Regions from separate parts of the Paenibacillus sp. GYB006 genome, predicted to be linked through region 1. Evidence: predicted binding sites of a transcription regulator. Region 1 holds the regulator's gene; each other region holds the start of a gene.
What was found. The regulator LexA, encoded in region 1, represses DNA repair genes until DNA is damaged. The targets are predictions, from matches to a motif close to CGAACATATGTTCG.
Positions count from the first base shown of each region.

Region 2: a site for LexA is predicted at 1,450-1,463, ahead of recA (recombinase RecA). Genes of this name have one in related genera too.
Region 3: a site for LexA is predicted at 3,178-3,191, ahead of addB (helicase-exonuclease AddAB subunit AddB). Genes of this name have one in related genera too.

Region 1 is NZ_JARBDA010000002.1:103,341-108,092, forward strand. Features, by position in the region: gene PV403_RS05920 (MerR family transcriptional regulator) at 1-141, shown strand, start outside; gene glnA (type I glutamate--ammonia ligase) at 349-1,677, shown strand; gene PV403_RS05930 (hypothetical protein) at 1,990-2,406, shown strand; gene lexA (transcriptional repressor LexA) at 2,540-3,166, opposite strand; gene yneA (cell division suppressor protein YneA) at 3,345-3,716, shown strand; gene PV403_RS05945 (methyltransferase) at 4,107-4,634, shown strand; gene PV403_RS05950 (HAD family hydrolase) at 4,664-4,752, shown strand, end outside.
Region 2 is NZ_JARBDA010000001.1:992,535-997,286, reverse strand. Features, by position in the region: gene PV403_RS04815 (regulatory protein RecX) at 1-92, opposite strand, end outside; gene recA (recombinase RecA) at 318-1,379, opposite strand; gene PV403_RS04805 (competence/damage-inducible protein A) at 1,766-3,031, opposite strand; gene pgsA (CDP-diacylglycerol--glycerol-3-phosphate 3-phosphatidyltransferase) at 3,152-3,733, opposite strand; gene PV403_RS04795 (YajQ family cyclic di-GMP-binding protein) at 3,919-4,407, opposite strand; gene PV403_RS04790 (helix-turn-helix domain-containing protein) at 4,560-4,752, opposite strand, start outside.
Region 3 is NZ_JARBDA010000005.1:139,420-144,171, reverse strand. Features, by position in the region: gene mtaB (tRNA (N(6)-L-threonylcarbamoyladenosine(37)-C(2))-methylthiotransferase MtaB) at 1-10, shown strand, start outside; gene PV403_RS14070 (NUDIX hydrolase) at 105-542, shown strand; gene PV403_RS14065 (Na/Pi cotransporter family protein) at 603-1,568, opposite strand; gene PV403_RS14060 (class I SAM-dependent rRNA methyltransferase) at 1,699-3,063, shown strand; gene addB (helicase-exonuclease AddAB subunit AddB) at 3,355-4,752, shown strand, end outside.

The DNA.
Region 1 (4,752 bases):
CCTGACACCGAAGTGAAACGAAGAGAGCTATCGGATTCTCAGCTGCACCGGATGCTCAAGCAACAGCTGGTTGCTGGTAAACGTCCAGGTCAGGTTTCCTTAATTCAAGGTGAGTTGTCACGCTTCTTTAACAAAAAGTAAGTTTCTTAAGCCGAAACTTAGGTGATAAGTTGAAATAGGACTCCAGGTTCACTTTCTTGACATGTGGAAGTGCGCCTGTGACAATGAATGGGGAACCAACATTTTCTAAAGCAATAACAATCGTGATATTACTTTAGAAAACGGATCGGCTGTCCTGCATGCACTCATTGAAGCTGATACTTATATGAAGAAAAGGGAGAGGATTTTGTGAGTTTTACTAAAGAGGACATTATTCGTATTGCAAAAGAAGAAAATGTACGCTTTATCCGATTGCAATTTACTGACCTGCTCGGTACGATCAAGAACGTTGAAATTCCAGTAAGCCAGTTACAAAAAGCATTGGATAATAAAATGATGTTTGATGGATCTTCCATTGAAGGTTATGTTCGTATCGAAGAATCAGATATGTACTTGTACCCGGATCTAGACACTTGGGTCGTATTCCCATGGGTTGCTGAGAACCGTGTTGCACGTCTTATCTGTGATGTATATATGCCAGATGGTACTCCTTTTGCAGGAGATCCGCGTGGTATTTTAAAACGTGTACTTAAAGAAGCAGAAGAAATGGGCTACACTTCCATGAACGTGGGACCTGAACCTGAATTCTTCTTATTCCGTACGGATGCGAATGGTAATCCGACAACGGAACTCAATGACCAAGGTGGTTATTTTGACCTGGCTCCAATGGATCTTGGTGAAAACTGCCGTCGTGAGATCGTACTTACTTTGGAAGAGATGGGCTTTGAGGTTGAAGCTTCTCACCATGAAGTGGCTCCAGGACAACATGAGATTGACTTCAAATATGAAGAAGCTATCAAAGCAGCGGATGAGATTCAAACTTTTAAACTCGTAGTAAAAACGATTGCTCGTCAGCACGGTCTGCATGCAACCTTTATGCCGAAACCTCTATTTGGTATGAACGGATCAGGGATGCACTGCCACCAGTCCTTATTTAAAGGTAATGTAAATACATTCTATGATGAGTCTGATGAACTTGGTCTCAGTAAAGAAGCCCGCCATTACATGGCAGGTATCCTGAAACATGCTCGCGCAATGGCAGCGATCACGAATCCAACGGTGAACTCTTACAAACGTTTGGTTCCTGGATATGAAGCACCTTGTTACGTAGCATGGTCAGCAAGTAACCGCAGCCCGATGATTCGTATTCCAGCATCACGTGGTCTGAGTACTCGTGTTGAGGTTCGTAACCCGGATCCAGCAGCAAATCCTTACCTTGCACTTGCAGTGATGCTGAAAGCAGGTCTTGACGGTATCAAACGTGAATTGTCATTGCCGGCTCCAATTGACCGTAATATCTATATCATGTCAGAAGAAGAGCGCATTGAAGAAGGTATCCCTTCCTTGCCAGCTGACCTGAAAGAAGCATTGCATGAACTGATCCGCAGTGAAGTGATTACCGATGCTCTCGGCGAACACGCACTTGCTCATTTCTATGAATTGAAAGAAATTGAGTGGGATATGTACAGAACTCAAGTACATCAATGGGAACGCGATCAATATTTGACGCTGTACTAGAATGGAAAACCCTTGGCGCTCTAAGCGTTGAGGGTTTTTTGTTGGTATTGGTAACAGATTTTATTTTTCTTTGACCCTCGAAATTGTCTCTGAAGTTTGAATTATCTTCATGATTTTTCAACCGAAAATTATCAATCTTTTAGGAAATATAGGCATCCCGTTTAATTGTAGAGCAAACTTTTATATAATTACTGAGTTTGTTTCATTGAATGACTTTGTAAGTGAATTAAACAGACTTATAATGGGATCCGAATGAAGGACTTACCGTACATAGACACAGAACAGATTAATTCAAATCTAAAGGGGAATGAAATGGCGATTTTAAGAGATGCATTTAGAGATGGTACTTATGTTGAATTCTCTTTTGTTAAGTGTATTCCAGGTGAATTTGAAGGTTGCCAACTTAATTTTAAGCATTATAAAAATCATAAAAAAATACATGATTTCGTTTTTGGTTGGACGAATCTCACCATTGAAAATTACATTGAAGTGACATCGGGTTTTCCGCTGGATATGTTAAACGACTTTATATTAAATAACTTATATACATCTTTTGAGAATCACCTTTATGGATTGGAGTGGAAAAAGCGGAAAGAGAAAGATACATATCGATTAAGGTTGTATGATTCCAACATAGACTGCCAACTGAATGTAATAGATACTGAAGTAAGGAAATTTGGAAATGAAGTAAGAAATGAATGGGAAAAAGGACTTATCAATGTGAGGTAAGTTGATTCTAATATTAGTAGGGGAGTAAAACGTGAAAAGCAGAGATCTGAGTTATAAGATCTCTGCTTTAAAAATATAAGTGCAATAATTTATTTATATTTAACTATAAAAAAATAAAAAAATAAAAAATCAATTAATGAAAATCACGGAAAAGACCAATAACTTTACCTAGTATCGTTACTTTTGTAAGCCGGAGAGGTTCATATGTAGGATTCTCAGGCTGAAGACGAACATGATCTTTTTCTTTATAGAAAGTTTTCACTGTAGCTTCATCATCTTCCGTCATAGCTACGACGATTTCTCCATTGTTAGCCGTTTGTTGCTGACGCACAATGACATAATCCCCATTGACAATACCAGCTTCGATCATACTATCGCCTACTACATTCAACATAAATACTTTCTCTTCTCCAACATATTGCATAGGTAGAGGAAAATAGTCTTCAATATTCTCTGTTGCAGTAATAGGAATACCTGCGGTTACTTTACCAACGACGGGAACTCTGACAACCGTCTGCGCAAATTGGCTTGTCTCATCTAACTCATCGTGACTCAAAAGCTCGATTGCACGAGGTTTTGTAGGGTCTCTTCGAATTAAACCTTTCTTCTCCAAACGATCCAAGTGTCCGTGAACAGTGGAGCTGGACGCGAGTCCGACAGCTTCACCAATCTCTCTTACGGACGGTGGATATCCTTTTAATCGAACTTCATTTCGTATAAACTCCAAGATTGCTAATTGCCTGCTGGACACCTTCGACATACCGTATCAACTCCACTTAATAACGTTTGGGAAAATTATAGCATAGAACCTCCGTTCGTACAAACGTTAGTTCTAAAATAGAACGAACAATTGTTCTAAAAAGTTATTGTCCAAAACACATGTTCGTGTTATAGTGATCAATATAGAAATGAGAACAAATGTTTGGAGGACGATATATATGCTAAAATACAGTACATACAACAGTATCTATAGTAATACTGAAGGAGTTAAGGATCATACTCTGCTTGGTAAATTATTTCATCAATTGTTTTATAATAATAGACGCTTTTTGGTTCGCCTGGTCATTATTCTTAGTGTTGCTTTTTTATGTCTAACTGGGTTTATGACGGTGCTTACCAATGCAAGTAACATTGTTTCCTATCAAGAGTTTGTTGTATCTACAGGAGATTCTTTATGGTCGATTGCTTTGGATCATAAACCGCATCACATGGATACTAGGGAATATGTAGCACGAATCAAACAGCTGAATGTGATGGAAACGAGTGATATTCAAACAGGGCAAGTATTAAGTTTACCTCATGTAGAGTAAGGGAAGATGCTTTTTATATTTTGATTTTTATCTGTTAATTAATGAACTTCTACTTTCATTTACAGTTTATTGATGCTGTCTATATCATTTTTTTAATGGATGACCGGCAAGGGCGCAATTCACAATTGTGTCCTTTTTTTGTTGTTTACATTAGGAGGTCTAGCCATACAGGTATATACCTTGACAACCCTTTATTTACATGGCAAAGTTAAGTAGATTGTGCTTTTTTTAAGGGAGCAATTTAGATGAAGGAAGCGAATTTCCATTATGCTAAAACTAATATATTCCCGTGAAAAAGGTATAGGTTTAATCATAGTTATGAGTGGAGAGTTAGTATATAACTACCATGATATAATAACTGCATTGTACAGATTTTAAAGGGGGATTTACATGGCAAGTTCATTTGAAAGAGCAGTCAAAAGGAATCAACACAAAGTAAATAAGAATCGCAAAAAAAAGGGACAACCTATCCTTGGATCCGGAATGGAAAATGAAGATATTTTCAAAGGAAGAGCGTTTATCTTTCCTTTCGTACTCGTCGTACTTGCTTTTATGTTTCTAACACTCAGTGGTGTTACAGAAGACGGTGTGTCTGGTTTTGATTGGTTTGTATTTATACTTTATATTGGACTAGCACTAATGTATTTCTTACGTCGTCCTTATCTTAAAGTAGGTAAGAAACGGATTAAGACCATTAAGCTGAGCAGAGAACGTTCACTTGGTGCAGAAGACATCAAACGCATTGTGGTAGATAAAGGTTCGATTATTATTGAACACAACGCTAAAGGCAGTAACTGGGCTTTCAGTTGTTTGCTTAATTTGTATGATACTGACGCAATGGGCGAAAGACTCATTACTTTTGCACAGACACATCAGATTCCAGTAGAGGATAAGAAAGCTCTAAAAGAAGCTAAATAAATCGATGGACTCTAGGGGGAGAGAACAAGATGTCAATTAAAGCAGTGATGTTCGACTTGGATGATACCTTGCTATGGGATGAAAAGAGTGTAGAAGAAGCTTTCTACGAAACATGTCT
Region 2 (4,752 bases), on a different contig from region 1:
TCTACCCGAGTAATTTCAAGCATTTGTTCAGGAAAATGACTAATCCCTTTTTGTTCTTCTTCATTACGATCGAACTCATCGTATTCTTTCACTTTACCACGCCTTTCTTGATACCTTGTTCTATTATCTACTTTGTTTCGGACCTATTACATATAAAAAAACCGCAGCCAAAATAAGCCGCGGTTTCTTACTCTTACACTATAAAGCGTTCCTGACAGTTCATACAGTTGTATAAGGGTAACGTTATAGTAACATCTATTCTGCCAGGAAAAACATGTCCTTTACAGGTACCTTGTTCTCACATTTAGCGAATCTTTTTATTCGACCTCAAACAATTCCTGTTCTTCTTTCGCTTCTTTCGCTTTATCTGCTTCAGAAGGAGCTTCAACCACAGTCGTCAAATTGCTTGCTTCACGAATCTTTTGTTCAATCGTTTGAGCGATCACAGGATTTTCTTTCAAGAACTGTTTTGCATTTTCACGGCCTTGACCTAAACGTTCACCGCTGTAAGAGTACCAAGCGCCACTCTTATCAACAATCCCATGTTCAGTACCGATATCAATAAGACTTCCTTCCTTGGAAATCCCTTCACCATACATAATGTCGACTTCCGCTTGTTTAAACGGAGGAGCAACTTTATTTTTGACAACTTTAACTCTTGTACGGTTTCCGACAACGTCGTTACCCATTTTAATGCTTTCAATCCGGCGGACATCAAGACGAACTGTGGAATAGAACTTCAGTGCGCGTCCACCTGGTGTTGTCTCTGGATTACCGAACATAACCCCAACTTTTTCACGAAGCTGGTTAATAAAGATTGCAATCGTTTTGGACTTACTGATTGCACCAGACAGCTTACGAAGCGCTTGAGACATCAGACGAGCTTGAAGACCTACGTGAGAATCTCCCATATCTCCTTCAATCTCTGCCTTAGGCACAAGTGCAGCAACAGAGTCAATAACCACAATATCAACAGCACCACTTCTTACAAGAGCTTCAGCAATTTCAAGACCTTGCTCCCCTGTATCTGGTTGAGAAAGAAGTAATTCATCGATATTTACACCCAGTTTGCTTGCATATTGCGGGTCAAGCGCATGCTCTGCATCAATAAATGCAGCTTGTCCGCCTGCCTTTTGAACTTCAGCAATAGCATGGAGTGCAACAGTTGTTTTACCTGATGATTCTGGTCCATATATTTCAATAATCCGACCTCTTGGAAATCCGCCGGTTCCTAGTGCAATATCTAAAGCAATCGATCCACTGGGTACAATTTCTACTTGCATGTGAGTTGATTCACCCAGTTTCATAATTGAACCTTTACCGAATTGTTTCTCTATTTGACGTAGCGCCATATCTAACGCTGCACGACGATCTGACAATAAACTCACATCCTTCTATGTTTATAACTCTATGATACTCTCTTTGGTCTCGTTTGCCAAGCATTTTTTGAGAACATACATTCGTTTTTTTTCGAGAGACCAGGGGCCCGCTGATCCTCTGAGCATAAAAAAAGGAAGAACCTGTGCAAATCTGATTTGCGCCCGGTTCTTCCGATTACTTGTAGTATACTGGTTCAAATCAAAAGCGTCAAACATATATAACTTGAATCAATTTCATAACTCATTAATAATGATGAACTTGTAACTATATATAGACAAATAAAACCATTTCGATCTATATACAATCTTGATAAAAACAACTAAAGGTATTATGAAATTGATTCACTTATAGTACTTTTTTCTTCATCTGCTTTGTAACTATTTATCTAGTTCAGTTTTTCGTTCTCAACCAGTCGGCGCCACAAACGATATAAAATGGTTTTAGCAGAACGAATTCGAATCGTCTCCCGATTACCGCTCAGTTTTAATTCATGAACTTCTGTCTCCTTGTCTCGTTCAGCTATACCAATGTATACAAGACCTACTTCTTTTCGCTCTGAATATCCCGGACCTGCTACACCCGTAATGGATAGTCCGTAGTCTGAATCTGCAATCATCTGAGCTTGTTCTGCGAGTACTTTCGCTACTTCAGGACTCACGGCCCCAGGTGCATCTTCACCTTCAAGATAATGATGCGGTACATTCAGAAGCTTCTCTTTCATTTCATTCGAGTAGCATACAAATCCGCCTCGAAGCATGGTTCCGCTCCCTGGAATAGAAGTTAGAAGGGCCATCAGCAGCCCCCCTGTGCAGCTTTCAGCTGCTGCCAGCGTCTGTTCGCGATCTGCCATCATTTCAACGATAACATGTTCTATCGGAATATCATGGCTTGCATACATATGCTCAGGTAACCGCTGCTGAATAAGAAGCTCAAGCTCATTTAACTTCACCATGGCTTCTCTTTCACTTGGAGCCTTCGTTGAGATTCGTACGGTAACTTCTCCTTCACTTGCATAAGGGGCAATCGTAGGATCCGTTTGACTCGTAATCAAATCTTTCAGCTTGTCCTCAAGCATAGATTCACCAATACCGGCGAACTTAAGCATTTTTGAATATATCGGCATTTCGCCAGCTAAAACATGCTGATACAACCAAGGCAATACCTGGTTTGTAAACATGGGCTTAAGCTCTTTCGGAGGACCAGGAAGAATAATATAATGGGTTCCTTCATGACTGATCGCATTCCCAAGTGCTAGTCCCGTTTCGTTAAGCAACGGACTTGCTCCTTCTATAATAGTAGCTTGACGTTTATTATTTTCCGTCATCACTGTACCGCGTCTAGTGAACATTTTTTCAATTTGATCCAGGGAACGCTGATCCATCAGAAGATTTAGTCCCAGGAGATCGGCTAAAACATCCTTTGTAATATCATCTTGAGTCGGACCGATTCCGCCTGAAAAAACAACAATATCTGCACGGCTCCGCGCCGTTTCTATCGCTTGTCTCATCCGGCTGGCATTATCCCCGACAACCGTCTGAAAATATACATCAACACCAATAGCAGCAAGCTCCTTCGATAGGAACTGAGCATTCGTATTCACGATTTGACCGAGTAAAAGTTCTGTACCTACTGCGATAATCTCTGCTTTCATGTTAACTCCTCCAGTCTCCCAGCTTATGTTTCTAGTCCCCAAAAGAGCAATAGGATTTACCTATTGCTCTTTTGCGTTGAATTATAAAATTATATTAAACAATTACGCTTAGGTTTACGCTTAGTTTTGGCGAAGAAGATGTTTGTTCTTAACAAAATAGTCGATTCCAGAGTACAGAGTCACGATGGTTGCCAGCCAGATGAAAATAACATCCATAGGGATGGATATAAAAGCAAATGGGAAATTATTCAATAATAAAAGGGAAATTGCGATAATTTGAGTTACCGTCTTCACCTTGCCCCAAGAGCTGGCAGCTACAACGGAACCATCCAGCAGCGCTACCTGACGTAATCCTGTTACCGCAAATTCACGACTGATGATAACAACAGCCATCCATGATGGTACACTGCCCATTTCAACTAAGGAAACAAGCACAGCTGTAATTAAAAGTTTATCTGCAAGCGGATCAAGTAGTTTACCGAGATTGGTAACCAGATTGTGTTTTCGCGCAATGTATCCGTCAATTCCATCAGTACTCGCAGCTACGATAAAAATAATCACAGCAATGAGCTGGTTATAAGGAAGAGAATAATCACCAAACTGGATTGGAGATGGATAAAAATCAAAATCAACTAGCAAAAAGATCATCATGACCGGAATCATGAAAATTCTTGCTAGTGTGATTCGGTTGGGTAAATTCAAGAAAGACGCCCTCCCCTTTAGATCGTACTTGGAGATCTGCAGTGATAGCAAATCCCCCCTATGTCTATTTGTCATTCATGAGATATGTAATGAATCCTGAGCATCTCTATTTATGAATTTCTACTCCTTACATATATCCGAGCATGAAAACATATAGAGATTTACTCATGATTTCATATCTTGTTTTATTTCATGTTTGTAAACTGAAGATCAAGAGGTAAATCACTTGAGCGCAGCAACTGTATAATCGCTTGAAGATCATCCCGACTTTTTCCAGAGACCCTGATTTGATCGCCTTGGATTTGACTTTTTACTTTTAGCTTCGAGTCACGAATCAGAACATTAATTTTTTTAGCATTATCTTGATCAATTCCTTGTTTAAAACCAAGACGCTGACGCACGGTACCCATCGAAGCAGGCTCAACTTTACCATAGTCAAGATTTTTTAGCGGGAGACCTCTTTTAACCATTTTTGATTGTAAAACGTCAATGACTGCATTCAGTTTATATTCATCATCTGAAACGATAATAAGCGCATCTTTCTCTATTTTAAGACTGCTCTTACTACCTTTAAAATCGTAACGGCTCCCAATTTCTTTCTCTGCTTGGGTTACGGCGTTCGTTAGTTCCGCCAAATCTAATTTGGATACAATATCAAATGAACTTTCACTCATATGATCCACTTCCTTTCATTAGTCATGATGCCCTATGTAACATTATATTAGAATAGGGTCCATAAATCGAATCTCTATCAAAATCTTGTCAGATAACCTTACTCGAAAAAACATGTACAGCGACATTTCGCTGTACATGTTAGAGTAGGCAATTACTCGCCAGAATCTGAAGATTCATCTTCGCCTGCCGTATTGCTCTGATCAGAACTTGATCCTTCCACACGCTCTAAACGAATTCGATTCGTCGTCTTTCCATCGGTAACCACTTCACCATTAACGGTAATTTCCGTAGCGGGAGCGTAGCCAGATTTAATGTACATTCCTTCTGGACCAAGATCAAAACTG
Region 3 (4,752 bases), on a different contig from region 1:
TATAATATAAAAAAGATGGCAAGGATTTCACTGCTTAGGAAGAGGAACCACCTCAATCCCTAGGTTGCTGAAATCCTTGTTTGTCCAAAGAGAGGGGAATCGACATTATGGCAGCTAAAGAAATTTCAGCGGGTGGAGTCGTATACCGAAATACAGAAGAAGGTCTTGAAATCCAATTGATCGTAGACAGATATGCAAAAATCTCACTTGCAAAAGGTAAAATGGAGCCAGGGGAAACGATTGAAGAAACGGCACTGCGTGAAATTCAGGAAGAAACAGGAATGATCGGCAAAATCATTGAACCCGTAGATGTTATTAAATATACGTATGAACATTCTTCACTTGGAACCGTCGATAAAGAAGTTCACTATTACCTCGTAGAAGCACTGAGTGGAGATTTGCAGCCACAGATTGAAGAAATTAAAGGTGTAGCATGGTATAAGCCGCTGGAAGCTTGGGAAAAGCAAAAGCAAAATGGCTATGATAACAACGATAAAATTTTGAAACAGGCACTTCAAAAGCTTGGTGTTAAAGTAAAGTAGGCTGTATTTTTAGTATGCGTAGTGAATTCAATGCAGAAGCAAAAGCAATTCCAGGTATGTTTATCTTTGCTCTAAACGATCCCATATTTTAAGATAACAGAGCGGCAGGGCGAGCAGGGAACATACGATATTAAAAATGGTCTGTGCATGGGCAATCTGTGCACCGGGATCACTGGTGAAATAAGCAGCTGCTTCATAAAGCCAGTGAATCAGCGGGATAAACAGCAGCGCTCCCGAGACGTTTAGTAAGACGTGAGACCAAGCGACAAAATGACCGGCTCTGCTTCCACCGGCTGCGGCCATGACCGCGGTAACACAGGTTCCGACATTGGAACCGAGTACAATCGCGATTCCCACTTCTGGGGGGAGTACACCAGAGCTTGCAAGTCCAATGGCCATGCCGATCACTGCCGCACTGCTGTGAACAATGGCGGTAAGACATGCCCCCGCGATCACGCCCCACCAGACGCTGTGACTCGCTTGGTGAATAAACCAAGGGAAAAGCCCTCCTTGTTCCAAGGCGGGGCCTGCTTTTTGCATGATGAATATACCTAACATAACAAGAGAAAAACCTGCCCCTGCAAGAAGCACGTACTGGATGTTCCATATCGAAGCAGAAACGCGGCTAGCTGCCTTTGTTTCTCCTAGCATGACGGTTATTGCCCATGCTCCCAAAAAGAAAAGTAACATCGATAAAGCGTATTTTCCAATCTGGAGACTTAGCAGTTCTGTGGTAATACAGGTACCAATATTACTGCCGAGAATAATGCTGAGTGTTCTTGCGTAACTAAGGAGTCTCGCGTTAACTAAACCAATGGTCAGCACCGTGACAGCTGTACTGCTTTGAAGCACAGCCGTAATGCCTGTACTGAACAACATACCCTTAAGGGGAGTGGAAGTAGCCCGTTCCAAAGAAGTGGCAAGAGAACGTCCGCCTGCCTTATGGAGGGAGGCTTCCATTAGTTTCATCCCTGCGAAGAACAGGATAAGACCATAAATGAGTGGAAACACAACAGATCTAATCATAGGGGGTATGCACCTTCTCTCGCACGACTTGTCTCTTCTTCCATCTTATGTGCAAAAAGGGACGACCATGACAAGCAGGGGGACCTCCCATGAGATCTAGTTTTGATTGATAAAAGGAGTTGTACGTATTTTGGCATCTGTAGTCCTTACGAAAAGCCGTAAGAAACGTATTGAACAGGGACATCCCTGGATATTTAAAAATGAGATAGAGTCGGTAGAAGGCCAGCCTCAGCCAGGCGAACTGGTAGAAGTGAAGAATCATCAAGGCCGTTATCTTGCTACCGGTTATTATAATCCGGCTTCACAAATTACAGTGAGGGTAGTGTCTTATGAACCCATTACAGCGATGGACAAAGCCTTCTTTGTAAGTAGATTTGAGCAGGCACTACAGCACCGGGAACGTTTTGTAACGGGCGGCGACGCATATCGCTTGATTTATGGCGAAGCTGATTTTGTACCCGGCTTGACCGTTGATCGATTTGGAGATGTACTTGTTGTACAGCTGCTGACGCTCGCTATGGATCAGTGCCGTGACGTAATCGTAGAAGCTTTGGTGGAAGTAGTGAAGCCAAAAGGGATTTACGAGCGCAGCGATGTAGGTGTTAGAGAGCTGGAAGGATTGGAGCAAGTCAAAGGGCTGCTCTACGGGGAATGTCCGCGGCATGTAACTGTAACTGAGAATGGACTGCTTATCAAAGTCGATATCGAGCAAGGACAGAAGACAGGTTATTTCTTTGATCAACGCGAAAATAGAGCTGCCATTCAGCCGCTGATGAAGGGCTGGGGTCATCGAAGTGGAATTACCTTGCAAGAAGTAGAAAAAGACGGAGAAATGACACGCGTACCTGTTAATAAAAGTGGAAAAGAAGTCACCTTCCCTTATTGGGACGGAGCTACGGTTCTCGAATGTTTCTCCCATACAGGCAGCTTTACGCTGAATGCTTGTAAATATGGTGCCAAACAAGTGACTTGTCTTGATATATCGGAACATGCCATTGAGAGTGCACGTGAGAATGTGAAGCTGAATGGCTTTGAAGACCGTGTTGAATTCGTTGTGGACGATGCGTTCCAGTATTTGAGAAATCAAGTAAAAGGGCTTGAAGAACGTGCGGAACGTGCGAAAGGTGATAAAAAAGTCGACACTTCCAAAGCAATGACCGCAGGAGGCGGACGAACTTTTGATGTTGTTATTCTCGATCCTCCAGCTTTTGCGAAAACACGAGGCGCAGTAAAAGGAGCTGTTCGTGGATACAAGGATATTAACCTGCATGGGATGAAGCTTGTTAACGAAGGCGGATATCTTGTCACCGCAAGTTGTTCTTATCATATGCGTCCTGATCTGTTTCTTGAAACCATTCAAGATGCAGCTGCAGATGCGGGTAAAATTTTGCGTCTGCTCGAATGGCGCGCAGCAGGTAAAGATCATCCACAAATTTTAGGTGTAGAAGAAGGGCATTATCTGAAATTCGCCATTTTTGAAGTGCGTTCAAAATAATAAATAAGAATCAGCCGCAAGCGGTTAGATTAGAAAAAAGCATCTGTCTACTCTTCATTTCTAAGAGCAGCAGGTGCTTTTTTGCATGGAGCCTGCTTCATTGGTTTCTATTACCAAACGCATGTTCCTATTCGCAGAGGTATGGTATACTGAAGGACAGAATGTTAAGAGAGCATATCGAGAGATATTCTCCTGTTTTCATAGATGTTTTCATAGATATTTTATAGCTAGTTCATAGATGAACAATAGTTATTTTACACATAAAAAATGAGAGAAAGCGAGGGGTGACCATTGCCTCTTCATATGCTTATAGGCCGTGCAGGCACTGGAAAAAGCAGTTCGATCATCAAGGAGATCACGGAAGAACTTCGTCAGAATCCTGGAGGGAAACCGATCATTTTGATTGTTCCAGAACAAGCCTCCTTTCAGACGGAGACAACGCTGATTCGCTCCCATGAGATTAAAGGTTCAGTCCGGGCTCAGGTACTCGATTTTCGCAGACTTAGTTACCGGGTTATGCAGGAAACGAGCGGTTCAGCGCTGATTCCCGTTGGTTCAGAAGGTAAAAAAATGTTGCTGTACAAAATTGTACAACGGCGCAAAGATGAACTGAAAATTTTCTCCGCATCAGGTGGTCAGATGGGGTTTGTAGGGCATTTAAACAATCTGTTTGCCGAACTGAAACGCTACGGAGAACCGGAACGGGCCATCAAAGAAGAGCTTGAAAATGCAGAACAGCTTCCGGGAGCAGGAACAATTTTACGTCATAAAATGCATGATATTGCTGCCATCTATCGTGATTTTGAAGCAGAAGTCTCTCGTTTTCATATGGACGAAGAGGATACACTCGTGAAACTTGCTGGTCAGCTTCCTGAGTCGGATTATGTGAAAGAGGCAGATATATGGATCGATGGGTTTCGCAGTTTTACTCCGCAGGAACTCGCGGTGATTCGGCAGCTTATTATTCATGCTAGATCCGTAACCATTGCCTTAACACTGGACCGTCCTTACGGGGAAGGGGAACAACCACAAGAGTTAAATTTGTTCTATCAGTCGGCTTCGGCTTATATCAAGCTGAATGGGATAGCATCTGAGATTGGTGAGTCCACTCATACGACGGTACTTGCACCGGAGAAATCGCCGCGTTTTACTTCTTCTGCACTGGCTCATCTGGAGTCTGGATTTGAGAAGCGTAGAGTGATGCCAGCAGGCAAGGATGACGGCGGAATTGAGATTCGCAGTGCTGCGAACAGCCGAGTTGAAGTGGAAGGGATGCTAAGAGAGATAGGGCGACTTGTACGTGAAGAGAACGTCCGTTACCGGGATATCGCGGTCCTGGTTAGAAATATAGAAGCGTATGAAAATATAATATCCCCTCTCTTCCAAGATTACGATATACCTTATTTTCTCGATAAGCGCAGAGATGAACTTCATCATCCATTAGCAGAATTCCTGAGATCAGCAATGGACATTGTGCGGCATCGCTGGCGGTATGAGGATGTATTCCGCGCGGTCAAGACCGATCTGCTTCTTCCTTTGGATGGCTCAGTCAACCGTTACCATATGGACATACTCGAGAATTATGTGCTTGCGAGCGGGATCTCAGGATATCGATGGACGGATGGGAAACCGTGGAGAGCAGCCCCAAGTTTATCTTTGGAAGAGGAAGAAGGGGCAGAGGCTCAGCGT